Streptomyces clavuligerus: one gene and its partner. Each later gene encodes a partner of the first gene's protein in a complex. Links are inferred from orthologs where the notes say so. Each region holds a gene or a part of one and is shown in the gene's direction. Other genes may lie near its edges. The genes, in order: secY and secG.

Region 1 (7,379 bases):
AGCGCCTGATGAGCGAGAACAACGTGACTGAAGAGACCAAGGCCGAGCGCGGCTTCCGCAAGACCCGCGAGGGTCTGGTCGTCAGCGACAAGATGGACAAGACCGTCGTCGTCGCCGTCGAGGACCGCGTCAAGCACGCTCTGTACGGCAAGGTCATCCGTCGTACGAACAAGCTCAAGGCCCACGACGAGCAGAACGCTGCGGGCGTCGGCGACCGTGTCCTCCTCATGGAGACCCGGCCGCTGTCCGCGACGAAGCGCTGGCGCGTCGTCGAGATCCTCGAGAAGGCCAAGTAATCGCTTGAAGGGGTAACCCTTCGAGTTCAGTTCCGCCAGGCTCCGGGGGGCCGCTCAGCGGCCCCCCGGGGAACCGGCAGACAAACAGGAGATAGACGTGATCCAGCAGGAGTCGCGACTTCGGGTCGCCGACAACACTGGTGCCAAGGAGATCCTTTGCATCCGTGTTCTCGGTGGTTCGGGTCGCCGCTACGCGGGCATCGGTGACGTCATCGTCGCCACCGTCAAGGACGCGATCCCCGGTGGCAACGTGAAGAAGGGTGACGTCGTCAAGGCGGTCATCGTTCGCACCGTCAAGGAGCGCCGCCGCCAGGACGGCTCGTACATCCGCTTCGACGAGAACGCCGCCGTCATTCTGAAGAACGACGGCGACCCTCGCGGCACCCGTATCTTCGGCCCCGTCGGCCGTGAGCTGCGCGAGAAGAAGTTCATGAAGATCATCTCGCTCGCGCCGGAGGTGCTGTAAGCATGAAGATCAAGAAGGGCGACCTGGTACAGGTCATCACCGGCAAGGACAAGGGCAAGCAGGGCAAGGTCATCGCGGCCTTCCCCCGCGAGGACCGGGTCCTGGTCGAGGGTGTCAACCGGGTCAAGAAGCACACCAAGGCCGGTCCGACCGCGCGCGGTTCGCAGTCCGGCGGGATCATCACCACTGAGGCCCCGATTCACGTGAGCAACGTTCAGCTCGTCGTGGAGAAGGACGGCAACAAGGTCGTGACCCGCGTCGGTTACCGCTTCGACGACGAGGGCAACAAGATCCGCGTTGCCAAGCGGACGGGTGAGGACATCTGATGGCTACCACCACCACTCCGCGTCTCAAGACGAAGTACCGCAACGAGATCAAGGACAAGCTGCGCGAGGAGTTCTCGTACGAGAACGTCATGCAGATCCCCGGTCTCGTCAAGATCGTGGTCAACATGGGTGTGGGCGACGCCGCCCGCGACTCCAAGCTGATCGAGGGTGCCATCAAGGACCTCACCACGATCACCGGCCAGAAGCCGGCCGTCACCAAGGCCCGTAAGTCCATCGCGCAGTTCAAGCTGCGCGAGGGCCAGCCGATCGGTGCACACGTCACGCTCCGTGGCGACCGCATGTGGGAGTTCCTGGACCGCACCCTGTCGCTGGCGCTGCCGCGCATCCGCGACTTCCGTGGTCTGTCCCCCAAGCAGTTCGACGGCCGTGGCAACTACACCTTCGGTCTCACCGAGCAGGTCATGTTCCACGAGATCGACCAGGACAAGATCGACCGCGTCCGGGGTATGGACATCACCGTGGTGACCACGGCGACCAACGACGCTGAGGGCCGCGCGCTCCTTCGTCACCTCGGCTTCCCGTTCAAGGAGGCGTGAGCCGTGGCGAAGAAGGCTCTCATTGCCAAGGCGGCCCGCAAGCCCAAGTTCGGCGTGCGTGCTTACACGCGCTGCCAGCGCTGCGGTCGTCCCCACTCCGTGTACCGCAAGTTCGGCCTCTGCCGTGTGTGCCTTCGTGAGATGGCTCACCGTGGCGAGCTGCCGGGCGTGACCAAGAGCTCCTGGTAAAACCCGCTTTTCGGGTTCTACCGGACGCTCTCGGTAAGCAGAGGGTCGGCGGGGGCCCAGCACTCCATGGCTTAGGCTAGGAGGGTTGGGCGTCCGCCGCCCGTACGACTTACTACGCCGTAGGTCCCCGCGCCGCACCCGTCCCGCCCCTGTGTGGGGAGAGGGATGGCGCATACAGGAAACCCCGGCGAGAGAGGCCGAAGGCCAATTCATGACCATGACTGATCCGATCGCAGACATGTTGACGCGTCTGCGGAACGCGAACTCGGCGTACCACGACACCGTGGCGATGCCGCACAGCAAGATCAAGTCGCACATCGCGGAGATCCTCCAGCAGGAGGGCTTCATCAGCGGCTGGAAGGTCGAGGACGCCGAGGTCGGCAAGAACCTCGTCCTTGAGCTCAAGTTCGGTCCGAACCGTGAGCGCTCCATCGCGGGCATCAAGCGGATCTCGAAGCCGGGTCTGCGCGTTTACGCGAAGTCCACCAACCTGCCCAAGGTTCTGGGCGGCCTCGGCGTGGCGATCATCTCCACGTCCCACGGGCTGCTCACCGGCCAGCAGGCACAGAAGAAGGGCGTGGGTGGGGAAGTCCTCGCCTACGTCTGGTAGTCGGGAACGGAGGAAAAGCCAATGTCGCGTATCGGCAAGCTCCCCATCCAGGTTCCCGCCGGTGTGGACGTCACCATCGACGGCCGCACGGTCGAGGTGAAGGGCCCGAAGGGCACCCTCACCCACACCGTTGCCGCGCCGATCGAGATCGCCAAGGGCGAGGACGGCGTTCTCAACGTCACCCGTCCCAACGACGAGCGTCAGAACAAGGCCCTGCACGGCCTGTCCCGCACGCTGGTGGCGAACATGATCACCGGTGTGACCCAGGGGTACACCAAGGCGCTCGAAATCAGCGGTGTCGGTTACCGCGTCGCCGCGAAGGGCTCCAACCTGGAGTTCCAGCTCGGCTACAGCCACTCGATCACGGTGGAGGCCCCCGAGGGGATCTCCTTCAAGGTCGAGTCGCCGACCAAGTTCTCGGTCGAGGGCATCGACAAGCAGAAGGTCGGCGAGGTCGCCGCGAACATCCGCAAGCTGCGCAAGCCCGACCCGTACAAGGCCAAGGGCGTGAAGTACGCGGGCGAGGTCATCCGCCGCAAGGTCGGAAAGGCGGGTAAGTAAGCCATGGCATACGGTGTGAAGATCGCTAAGGGTGACGCGTACAAGCGCGCCGCCATCAAGCGCCGGCACATTCGCATCCGCAAGCGTGTCAATGGCACGGCGGAGCGTCCCCGTCTGGTGGTGACGCGTTCCAACCGTCACATCGTCGCGCAGGTCATCGACGACATCGCGGGCCACACGCTCGCGTCGGCGTCGACCCTGGACAGCTCGATCCGCGGTGGCGAGGGCGACAAGAGCGCCCACGCCAAGCAGGTCGGCGCCCTGGTCGCCGAGCGCGCCAAGGCCGCCGGTGTCGAGGCCGTCGTGTTCGACCGTGGTGGTAACCAGTACGCCGGGCGCATCGCCGCCCTGGCGGACGCCGCCCGCGAGGCCGGGCTCAAGTTCTGAGCCGCCGTTCGCGCTAGCGACTTTATGTCGCTGCGTAGCTAGCGGAAAAAGAGAGAGGTAATTCCAATGGCTGGACCCCAGCGCCGCGGCAGCGGTGCCGGTGGCGGCGAGCGGCGGGACCGGAAGGGTCGGGACGGTGGCGCTGCTGCCGCCGAGAAGACCGCTTACGTTGAGCGCGTCGTCGCGATCAACCGCGTCGCCAAGGTTGTGAAGGGTGGTCGTCGCTTCAGCTTTACCGCGCTGGTCGTGGTGGGCGATGGTGACGGCACCGTGGGTGTCGGTTACGGCAAGGCCAAGGAGGTGCCGGCCGCCATCGCCAAGGGTGTGGAGGAGGCCAAGAAGCACTTCTTCAAGGTCCCCCGTATCCAGGGCACCATCCCCCACCCCATCCAGGGTGAGAAGGCTGCGGGCGTCGTCCTGCTCAAGCCCGCCACCCCGGGTACCGGTGTTATCGCCGGTGGTCCGGTGCGCGCCGTTCTGGAGTGCGCCGGTATCCACGACATCCTGTCGAAGTCGCTCGGCTCCGACAACGCGATCAACATCGTGCACGCGACCGTGGAGGCCCTGAAGGGTCTCCAGCGTCCCGAGGAGATCGCGGCCCGCCGCGGTCTGCCGCTGGAGGACGTCGCCCCCGCGGCTCTGCTGCGTGCTCGTGCGGGAGCGGGTGCCTGATGCCCCGCCTCAAGATCACGCAGACGAAGTCGTACATCGGCAGTAAGCAGAACCACCGCGACACCCTGCGTTCGCTCGGCCTCAAGCGGCTGAACGACGTGGTTGTCAAGGAGGACCGTCCCGAGTTCCGCGGCATGGTGCACACCGTCCGCCACCTCGTCACGGTCGAGGAGGTCGACTGACATGGCGGAGAACAACCCGCTGCGCCTCCACAACCTCGCCCCCGCCCCGGGTGCCAAGACCGCCAAGACCCGTGTGGGTCGTGGTGAGGCGTCCAAGGGTAAGACCGCAGGTCGTGGAACCAAGGGCACCAAGGCCCGCTACCAGGTTCCGGAGCGCTTCGAGGGTGGGCAGATGCCCCTCCACATGCGCCTCCCGAAGCTGAAGGGCTTCAACAACCCCTTCCGCACCGAGTACCAGGTGGTCAACCTGGACAAGCTGGCCGCGCTCTACCCGCAGGGTGGCGAGGTCACGGTGGCCGATCTGGTCGCCAAGGGTGCGGTTCGCAAGAACCACCTCGTCAAGGTCCTGGGCCAGGGCGAGATCTCCGTGGCGCTGCAGGTGACGGTCGACGCCGTCTCCGGCTCCGCCAAGGAGAAGATCGCCGCCGCTGGCGGCACGGTCACCGAGCTCGTCTGAGACGGCCTCTGTGGCTGAAAGCTGAACCATCCGACCGGGGATGCCCTCTCAAATGGGGCATCCCCGGTTGGTCGTTCCAAGGGGGGCACCGTCGCCGGTAAGGTGGCGTGCACTGTTGCTGTAAACATGCGGGGGGTCTGCCCCTCGTACCGTAAGGTCCGCTTTCACCGGGACCGTACGGACTTGCCTGAAACGTATTCGTCGATCCTCAAGACCGTCACCTCTGACGCAGTTGCGCGGGGGTCGCAGGAGGCACCGTGCTCACCGCGTTCGCCCGGGCGTTCAAGACGCCCGACCTGCGCAAGAAGCTGCTGTTCACGCTCGCCATCATCGTGCTGTACCGGCTCGGGTCACATATCCCCACACCGGGCATCGATTACCAGAACGTACAGATCTGTGTAGACCAGGCGCAGGAGAACAACAACAGCCTGTTCGGCCTGGTGAACATGTTCAGTGGCGGCGCGCTGCTGCAGATCACCATCTTCGCCCTGGGCATCATGCCCTACATCACGGCGAGCATCATCCTCCAGCTGCTGACCGTGGTCATTCCGCGATTGGAAGCCCTTAAGAAGGAGGGTCAGTCCGGGACCGCGAAGATTACGCAGTACACCCGTTATCTGACGATCGCTCTCGCCGTGCTCCAGGGCACCGGTCTGGTGGCCACCGCGCGCAGTGGCGCGCTCTTCAGTGGCTGTCAGGTCGCGAATCAGATCGTTCCCGACCAATCCATCTTCACGACCGTCACGATGGTCATCACGATGACCGCGGGTACGGCTGCCGTCATGTGGCTCGGTGAACTGATCACCGACCGCGGAATCGGCAATGGCATGTCGATCCTGATGTTCATCTCCATCGCGGCCGGCTTCCCGGGTCAGCTCTGGGCCATCAAGGAGAGCGGCAAGCTCGCACAGGGATGGATCGAGTTCGGCACCGTCATCGCGGTCGGTTTTGTGATGGTCGGCCTGGTCGTCTTCGTGGAGCAGGCACAGCGCCGGATTCCGGTGCAGTACGCCAAGCGCATGATCGGCCGCCGTTCGTACGGCGGTACGTCGACCTACATTCCGCTCAAGGTGAACCAGGCGGGTGTGATCCCCGTCATCTTCGCCTCGTCGCTGCTGTACATCCCGGCCCTGGTGGCACAGTTCTCCAGCGGTACCTCGGAGTGGAAGACCTGGATCGAGAAGTACTTCGTCACAGGTGACCACCCGTACTACATCACCGCGTACTTCATTCTGATCGTCTTCTTCGCCTTCTTCTATGTGGCTATCTCGTTCAACCCCGAGGAAGTCGCGGACAACATGAAGAAGTATGGTGGGTTCATCCCGGGCATCCGGGCTGGTCGACCTACTGCCGAGTATCTGAGTTACGTACTCAACCGGATCACTTGGCCGGGCTCGCTGTATCTGGGCCTGATTGCTCTTGTGCCGACGATGGCGTTGGCTTTCTTCGGGGGCGCGAACCAGAACTTCCCGTTCGGCGGGACAAGCATCCTCATCATCGTGGGTGTGGGTCTGGAGACCGTGAAGCAGATCGAGAGCCAGCTCCAGCAGCGCAATTACGAAGGGTTCCTCCGCTAATGCGAATCGTCCTCGTCGGACCCCCCGGTGCGGGCAAGGGAACGCAGGCCGCGTACCTTGCCGAGAACCTGTCGATCCCGCACATCTCCACGGGGGATCTCTTCCGGGCCAACATCAGCCAGGGCACCGACCTCGGCCGTCAGGCCAAGTCCTACATGGACGCGGGAGAGCTGGTCCCCGACGAGGTCACCATCGGCATGGCCAAGGACCGGATGGAACGGCCGGACGCCACCGGCGGCTTTCTGCTCGACGGCTTCCCGCGCAATGTCTCGCAGGCCGAGGCGCTGGACGCGATGCTGAAGTCCGAGGGCATGACGCTGGACGCGGTGCTCGACCTGGAGGTCCCCGAGGACGAGGTGGTCAAGCGGATCGCGGGCCGGCGCATCTGCCGGAACGACTCCAGCCACGTCTTCCATGTGACGTACTCGCCTCCGGCCCAGGAGGGTGTGTGCGACGTCTGCGGTGGCGATCTGTACCAGCGCGACGACGACTCCGAGACCACCGTGCGCAAGCGCCTGGAGGTCTACCACACCCAGACCGAGCCGATCATCGACTACTACCGGGGCCAGGGCCTCGTGGTGACGATCTCGGCGCTGGGCAAGGTCACCGAGGTGACCCAGCGGGCGATGGCCGCGTTGCAGTAGAAGACCGAGGCCGCCGCCGGCCAGGGCGGACGGTTTCGCGGTACGGGTGTCCGTACCGTCAGGAGCAGTACCAGAGTCGTGCACGGCCGTACGCGGTGCGCGACCGACGGCCGCGGTGTCCGAGAGGCACCGCGGCCGTACTGTTGAGCGAGGACCGGAGCCCCGAGGGGCCGTCCCGCCGGCAGGGCGCAGACGGTCACAGAGGACCGACGACAGAGGTGGAAGGCAAGGCCATGGTGCAGATCAAGACCCCGGAGCAGATCGCGAAGATGCGCGAGGCGGGGCTGGTCGTCGCCGCGATCCACGCCGCGACGCGCGAGGCCGCCGTGCCCGGCGCCACCACCCGGGACCTGGACGAGGTCGCCCGCAAGGTGATCGCCGAGCACGGGGCGAAGTCGAACTTCCTGGGCTACGGCGGTTTCCCCGCCACGATCTGCACCTCGGTGAACGAGGTC
Region 2 (7,317 bases), 2.9 Mb from region 1 along the record:
GAGGGCTCGTCCCCCGACCCGGGTGAGGAGACCTACCGCGGCCCCCGCCCCTCGTCCGAGCCCGAGACCAGGGCCATGGACGCCTTCATGAAGCGGATCGGCTTCGAGATGGGCGTCAACTACCACTCCGCCGCCAGTCTGATCCTCTACGGCGTGGGCTGGCAGGTCGGCACCCCGTCCCCCGACGACGTACTGCACCGGGCACTCGCGGGCACCCCCGCGAAACCGGCGATCCCCGGCTACCGCCCGCAGATCGCCTCCGATCTGTACACCACCAACGGCGAGACCGACGGCCACGCGGCCAACGTCAACGGCACGGTGACGTTCACCCCGGAGATGTCCACCTGCGCCGGCGCCTCCCGGGTGGACCCGGACGACGCGTGGGAACCGGCCGACTGCGCCTCCGTCTTCACCTTCCCGGACGACGAGAAGCTGATCCGGCAGGAGTTCGAGAAGAACATCCCGTTCGCCCTCGCCGTCGCCGAGACGGCGAAGGACCGGGACCGGGTCTCCTCCCCGGTGGGCGCGAGCGCGGCCCCCTTCACCCCCGACCCGTTCACGGTCTCCTACGCCGCGGGCGCCGACCAGCCGGTCTCCGTCGTCGCCCGGAAGTCCCTGCGGGACAAGCGGGTCAGGTACCGCGTCGACGGGGGACGGACGCACAGCGCCCCGCTGACCGCCTGGCGGGGCGGCGAGACCTTCGGCGGCGAGGACAACCTCGTCCTCGACGAGTACCGCGCCCCGGTGAAGGGCGCCCGTACCGGGGCCTCGGTGCGGGTGTGGTTCACCGGGAAGACCGCCCGGGGCACGGCCGTCACCAGTGACTCCTTCACCTACCGGGTCGCGCCCCGGCCCCGTGCGGCCACCCTGGTGCTCGCGGAGGAGGGCGGCACCGCCCCGGCGCGCCACCCGTCCGTGTACACCCGCGCCCTCGCCGCGAACCAGCGGTCCGGCGCGGTCTGGGACGTCGCCACCCAGGGCGTTCCGCATCCGCTCGGGGTGCTCGGCCACTTCCGTTCCGTCGTCTGGTACACCGGCGCCGTGACGCCGTCCTGGCCCACCACCCGGGCCGTGCGCGCCTATCTCAACGAGGGCGGCAGGCTCGTCAACGCCGGTGAGCGCGCGGGCGGCGGCGTCAGCCTCGGCAACGGGGTGAGCGACGACTTCGCCCAGTACTACCAGGGGGCCTCCAGCCGTATCCCGCTCACCGGGGTCACGTCCTTCCGGGGCGCGGGCGGGCTCGCGGGAGCCTCGGGGCCCCTCGGCGACGCGCCGGGCAACCCGCTGGACGCCGCCGGGGTGTACACCGTCACCTCGCACACCCTGCCGCCCGCCCTGTTCCCCCGGTTCCGCGGCGCGGCGGCGGGCGACTACCCGGGGGTGCGGCTGCCCTTCACCCCGTACGAGGGCCAGTGGTACGCGGCGGCCCGGCACCGCGGCTCCTCCTGGCAGCGGCTGTCGCGGCAGTTCGACCTGACCGGTGTCACCGCGGCGGACGCGCCCCGGCTCGATCTGCGGCTCAGCGCCGAGACCGAGAACGGGTACGACCACGCGCTGATCGAGGCGCACACCGTGGGCGGGGACGACTGGACCACCCTGCCCGACCGGAACGGCGCCACCGGTACGGCGGTGCCCGAGGAGTGCGAGGCCGGGTTCTTCGCCCGGGAGCACCCCTTCCTCCAGCGCTATCTGACGGTCTCGGGCAGCGGCTGCGCCCCGACCGGCACCAGCGGCTCCTGGAACTCGATCACGGGCTCGACCAACGGCTGGCGGGCGACCTCGTTCGATCTGAGCGCCTGGGCGGGCAAGCGGGTCGAGATCTCCGTCGCGTATGTCACCGACTCGGTCACGGGCGGCCATGGCGTCTTCCTCGACGACACCCGGCTGGTGACTCGGGGCGGCACCGCCGCCGCCGAGGGGTTCGAGACCTCGCTCGGCGCGTGGTCGGCGACGGAGTCGCCGGCCGGCAGCCCCGCTCCGCAGGGGTGGTGGACGCGCAGCCAGGAGCTGTTCCCGACCGCTGGAGCGGTTACTACGCGTGACACTGTCCTGTTGGGCTTCGGTCTCGAACACCTGACCGATGAGGGGGCTCGCGCAAGGGTGCTCGGACGGGCGCTGGGGGCGCTCAAACGCTGACTCCGAGCCCCTCGAAACCGCTCATCCGAAGGGGCCCCAGCCCAGGTGATTGGCGGTCCTTGCCCTCTGTCGAGGGTTAGGGGCCGCCATCGCCACGTACGGGCCCTCCGATGTCACTTCGGGCCCTTCAGGGAGGTAGGGTCGTAAGCGGTCGGGGACATCCCAATACAACTCGCCGGGAGGTTTTGATCACCCGGCGTACCAACGAGGAGATCGGTTCGTGACGATCCGCGTAGGCATCAACGGCTTTGGCCGCATCGGTCGTAACTACTTCCGCGCGCTGCTGGAGCAGGGTGCAGACATCGAGATCGTGGCTGTCAACGACCTGGGTGACACCGCGACCACGGCTCACCTGCTGAAGTACGACACCATTCTGGGACGCCTCAAGGCCGAGGTCACCCACACCGCCGACACCATCACCGTCGACGGCCACACGATCAAGGTGCTCTCCGAGCGCAACCCCGCCGACATCCCGTGGGGCGAGCTGGGCGTCGACATCGTGATCGAGTCGACGGGCATCTTCACCAAGAAGGCCGACGCCGAGAAGCACCTCGCCGGCGGCGCCAAGAAGGTCCTGATCTCGGCTCCGGCCAAGGACGAGGACATCACCCTGGTGATGGGTGTCAACCAGGACACCTACGACCCGGCGCAGCACCACGTCATCTCCAACGCCTCCTGCACCACCAACTGTGTGGCGCCGATGGCGAAGGTGCTCGACGAGAACTTCGGCATCGTCCGCGGTCTGATGACGACGGTCCACGCCTACACCAACGACCAGCGCATCCTGGACTTCCCGCACTCGGACCTGCGCCGCGCCCGCGCCGCCGCGGAGAACATCATCCCGACCACCACGGGTGCCGCCAAGGCCACCGCGCTGGTCCTCCCGCAGCTCAAGGGCAAGCTGGACGGCATCGCCATGCGCGTCCCGGTCCCCACCGGCTCCGCGACCGACCTGGTCGTCGAGCTGAGCCGCGAGGTCACCAAGGACGAGGTCAACGCCGCGTTCAAGAAGGCCGCCGAGGGCGAGCTCCAGGGCATCCTGAGCTACACCGAGGACCCGATCGTCTCCTCGGACATCGTCGGCGACCCGGCCTCCTGCACCTTCGACTCCTCCCTGACCATGGTCCAGGAGGGCAACTCGGTGAAGATCCTCGGCTGGTACGACAACGAGTGGGGCTACTCCAACCGCCTCGTCGACCTCACGGTCTTCGTCGGCGAGCAGCTCTGAGGGACACGGCTCTGACCAGCACCTATCAACACAGTACGGTTCTGATCAGCTCAGTGAAGTGAGCGACGGGGCCCGGGTGGCGCACCGCAGCGCCCCCCGGGCCCCCTCGCGCGTATTTCGGCTCAGCCCTCCGAGGAGTCCCGTCCATGAAGACGATCGACCAGCTTCTTGCCGCTGGGGTCGCGGGCAAGCGCGTATTCGTCCGCGCCGACCTCAATGTGCCGCTCGACGGCACCACCATCACCGACGACGGCCGCATCCGCGCCGTCGCGCCGACCGTGGCCAGGCTCGCGGCCGCGGGCGCGCGCGTGATCGTCGCCTCCCATCTGGGCCGTCCCCAGGGCGCCCCGGACCCGGCCTTCTCGCTCGCCCCCGCCGCGCGGCGGCTGGGCGAACTGCTGGGGACGGATGTCGCCTTCGCCACCGACACCGTCGGCGACTCGGCCCGCGCCGTGGTCGCCTCCCTCGCGGACGGCCAGGTCGCCGTGGTGGAGAACCTGCGCTTCAACCCGGGCGAGACCAGCAAGGACGACGCCGAGCGCGGCGCCTTCGCCGACCGGCTCGCCTCCCTCGCCGACCTCTATGTCGGCGACGGCTTCGGGGCCGTGCACCGCAAGCACGCCTCCGTCTACGACCTGCCCGCCCGGCTGCCGCACGCGGCCGGGGAGCTGATCGCCACCGAGGTCGGCGTCCTCAAGCAGCTCACCGATGACGTGCGCCGCCCGTACACCGTCGTGCTCGGCGGGGCCAAGGTCTCCGACAAGCTCGGGGTGATCGACCATCTGCTGGAGAAGGCCGACCGCATCCTCATCGGCGGCGGCATGGCCTACACCTTCCTCAAGGCCCAGGGCCACGAGGTCGGTATCTCGCTGCTCCAGGAGGAGCAGGTCCCGACGGTCCAGGGCTATCTGGAGCGGGCCCGGGAGCGGGGCGTGGAGCTGGTCCTGCCGGTCGACGTCCTGGTCTCGCCCGCCTTCCCGGACCTCAGGACCAAGGCCCCGGCGCACCCCACCACCGTCTCTGCGGACGCCATCCCGGCCGACCAGGAGGGCCTGGACATCGGCCCCGAGAGCCGCAAGCTCTTCGCCTCGAAGATCGCCGACTCGGCCACCGTCTTCTGGAACGGTCCGATGGGCGTCTTCGAGCACCCCGACTTCGCCGAGGGCACCAAGGCCGTGGCCCAGGCGCTCGTCGACTCCCCGGCCTTCACCGTCGTGGGCGGCGGGGACTCCGCCGCCGCGGTGCGCATCCTGGGCTTCGACGAGAACGCATTCGGCCATATCTCGACCGGCGGCGGCGCCAGCCTCGAATACCTCGAAGGCAAGACGCTTCCCGGGCTCGCCGCACTGGAGGACTGACATTCCATGACCACTCGCACCCCGCTGATGGCGGGCAACTGGAAGATGAACCTCAACCACCTTGAGGCCATCGCCCACGCCCAGAAGATCGCCTTCGCCCTCACCGACAAGGACTACGCGGCCGTCGAGGTCGCCGTGCTCGTCCCCTTCACCGATCTGCGGTCCGTCCAGACCCTGGTCGAGGGCGACAAGTACAAGCTGAAGTACGGCGCCCAGGACCTCTCCGCGCAGGACTCCGGCGCGTACACCGGGGAGATCTCCGGGTCGATGCTCGCCAAGCTGAAGTGCGCCTACGTGGCCGTCGGCCACTCCGAGCGCCGCCAGTACCACGGCGAGACCGACGAGCTGTGCAACGCCAAGGTGAAGGCGGCCTTCCGGCACGGTGTCACCCCGATCCTCTGCATCGGGGAGGGCCTGGACGTCCGCAAGGCGGGCGAGCAGGTGCCGCACACCCTCAGCCAGCTCGACGGCGGTCTGAAGGACGTCCCGGCCGAGCAGGCCGAGACCGTGGTGATCGCGTACGAGCCGGTCTGGGCGATCGGCACCGGCGAGGTCGCCACCCCCGAGGACGCCCAGGAGGTCTGCGGGGCGATCCGCGCCCGGCTCGCCGAGCTGTACTCGCAGGACGTGGCCGACAAGGTCCGCATCCAGTACGGCGGCTCGGTCAAGTCCGGGAATGTCGCCGCGATCATGTCCCAGCCCGATGTGGACGGCGCCCTGGTCGGCGGTGCCTCGCTGGACACCGACGAGTTCGTCAAGATCGTCCGCTTCCGCGACCAGTGAGTATGCGGTAGGGCTGATCCGTCGTACCCTTGCGGGGGCCGGGGTGGTGTCACCACCCGGCCCCCGCAGTCCGTAGATGTTCCGAGAGATTTGCCAGGAAGTAGGGTCCAGCCGTGGTTATGGGGTTCTCGATCGCCCTGATCGTCTTCAGCCTGCTGCTGATGCTGCTGGTGCTGATGCACAAGGGGAAGGGCGGCGGCCTCTCCGACATGTTCGGCGGCGGTATGCAGTCGTCCGTCGGCGGCTCCTCGGTCGCCGAGCGCAACCTCGACCGGATCACCGTCGTGGTCGGTGTCCTCTGGTTCGCCTGCATTGTCGTTCTTGGCCTGATCATGAAGCTGGACTGAGCCACCCACGTCACCCACAGGCTTCCTGTCCGGGGCGGGCAGGTAACTCCAATCCCTGGACGAGCGTTGGGCCTTACGTAGACTGGGGCACCGCGGCGCAGCCGCTGTGATACGCCGTACAGCACCATCACGCAGGGAGTTACGACCGTGGCAAGTGGCAACGCGATCCGGGGAAGCCGGGTCGGGGCGGGGCCGATGGGCGAGGCCGAGCGCGGCGAGTCCGCGCCACGTCTGCGCATCTCCTTCTGGTGCTCCAACGGGCACGAGACACAGCCGAGCTTCGCCAGCGATGCACAGGTCCCGGACACCTGGGACTGCCCGCGCTGCGGATTCCCGGCCGGACAGGACCGGGACAATCCGCCGGACCCGCCGCGTACCGAGCCGTACAAGACGCATCTCGCGTATGTGCGGGAGCGGCGCAGCGACGCCGACGGTGAGGCGATTCTCGCCGAGGCGCTCGCCAAACTGCGGGGCGAGATCTAGAACGGACGATCCGGCCGGGCACCCTGGTGTCCGGCCGGATCGCGTTCCGCGGGCTTCCGGATCTGTTCCCCGCTTCGCTCCTGGCCGACGCCGCCCTCCCCTCCCCGTAGGGGCCATCCTGATCAATTAGGTTGGGAACGACGGGACGGCAGGGCAGTGACGACAAGAAGTGAGCTGATGTCCGAGTGAACACAAGCGGCCGAACCAGGCTCGACCGGTTGCCGGAGTGGACCGCCCTGGGCGACCACCGCGAGCGGCTGCGCGGGACCACCCTGCGTGAGCTGTTCGCCGCCGACCCGGACCGCGGGAGCGGCTACGGCCTGCGCGTCGGCGATCTGTGGATCGACTACTCGAAGAACCTGGTCACCGGCGAGACCCTGGGCCTGCTGCGCGAGCTGGCGGCGGCGACCGGCGTGGCCGGGCTGCGGGACGCCATGTTCCGCGGCGAGAAGATCAACACCACCGAGGACCGCGCCGTCCTCCATGTCGCCCTCCGGGCCCCCCGGGGCGCCGTGATCGAGGTCGACGGCGAGAACGTGGTTCCCGGGGTGCACCGGGTCCTCGACCGCATGGACGCCTTCGCCGAGAAGATCCGCACCGGCGAGTGGACCGGACACACCGGCAGGCCGATCCGGAACGTCGTCAACATCGGCATCGGCGGCTCCGACCTCGGTCCGGCGATGGCGTACGAGGCGCTGCGCCCCTTCACGGACCGCGAGCTGACCTTCCGCTTCGTCTCCAATGTGGACGGCGCCGACCTGTACGAGGCGCTGCACGGGCTGGACCCGGCGGAGACGCTGTTCATCGTCGCCTCCAAGACCTTCACCACCATCGAGACCGTCACCAACGCGACCTCCGCGCGGGAGTGGCTGCTCGACGGGTTGAACGCGGGTCAGGACGCCGTCGCCCGGCACTTCGTGGCGCTGTCGACCAACGCGGAGAAGGTCGCCGCGTTCGGCATCGACACGGCGAACATGTTCGA

The links.
Region 2: the proteins of secY (region 1) and secG are in contact, whole or in part, in a crystal structure (PDB 5AWW), measured with the Thermus thermophilus proteins. The link is inferred for Streptomyces clavuligerus from one-to-one orthologs. Residues at the interface, in WP_096411648.1 of Thermus thermophilus: Leu14, Gln16, Arg17, Phe20, Ile34, Pro35, Pro37, Ile72, Arg108, Arg109, Asn112, Gln113, Arg116, Ile117, Ile120, Pro145, Gly146, Trp147, Phe152, Phe155, Val156, Val159, Thr160, Val162, Ala163, Gly164, Ala166, Leu167, Trp170, Glu173; in WP_223903268.1 of Thermus thermophilus: Tyr5, Ile9, Tyr12, Leu13, Ala16, Leu19, Val20, Val23, Leu24, Gln26, Glu27, Pro28, Gln30, Gly31, Ala32, Asp34, Leu35, Met36, Gly37, Gly38, Ser39, Ala40, Asp41, Leu42, Phe43, Ala45, Arg46, Val48, Tyr53, Thr56.

What each region holds. Positions count from the first base shown.
Region 1 is NZ_CP027858.1:2,502,431-2,509,809, reverse strand. Bases 4,207-7,120 are described here. They hold secY (preprotein translocase subunit SecY), read left to right. Parts: upstream 4,207-4,960; coding sequence 4,961-6,280; downstream 6,281-7,120. Other genes in these bases: CRV15_RS10175 (adenylate kinase), read left to right, coding at 6,280-6,924; rplO (50S ribosomal protein L15), read left to right, coding at 4,248-4,703; rpmD (50S ribosomal protein L30), read left to right, coding at 4,207-4,246. Also shown: rpmC (50S ribosomal protein L29), read left to right, coding at 1-9; rpsQ (30S ribosomal protein S17), read left to right, coding at 9-296; rplN (50S ribosomal protein L14), read left to right, coding at 394-762; rplX (50S ribosomal protein L24), read left to right, coding at 765-1,088; rplE (50S ribosomal protein L5), read left to right, coding at 1,088-1,645; CRV15_RS10220 (type Z 30S ribosomal protein S14), read left to right, coding at 1,649-1,834; rpsH (30S ribosomal protein S8), read left to right, coding at 2,046-2,444; rplF (50S ribosomal protein L6), read left to right, coding at 2,466-3,005; rplR (50S ribosomal protein L18), read left to right, coding at 3,009-3,392; rpsE (30S ribosomal protein S5), read left to right, coding at 3,459-4,064; more of rpmD, read left to right, coding at 4,064-4,206; map (type I methionyl aminopeptidase), read left to right, coding at 7,158-7,379. UniProt on the Bacillus subtilis protein: The central subunit of the protein translocation channel SecYEG. Consists of two halves formed by TMs 1-5 and 6-10.
Region 2 is NZ_CP027858.1:5,359,120-5,366,436, forward strand. The notes cover bases 4,387-7,238. They hold secG (preprotein translocase subunit SecG), read left to right. Parts: upstream 4,387-5,624; coding sequence 5,625-5,852; downstream 5,853-7,238. Other genes in these bases: CRV15_RS22565 (phosphoglycerate kinase), read left to right, coding at 4,387-4,722; tpiA (triose-phosphate isomerase), read left to right, coding at 4,729-5,505; CRV15_RS22580 (RNA polymerase-binding protein RbpA), read left to right, coding at 6,000-6,335; pgi (glucose-6-phosphate isomerase), read left to right, coding at 6,521-7,238. In the rest of the region: CRV15_RS22555 (M14 family metallopeptidase), read left to right, coding at 1-2,136; gap (type I glyceraldehyde-3-phosphate dehydrogenase), read left to right, coding at 2,357-3,364; more of CRV15_RS22565, read left to right, coding at 3,511-4,386; more of pgi, read left to right, coding at 7,239-7,317. UniProt on the Bacillus subtilis protein: Involved in protein export. Participates in an early event of protein translocation.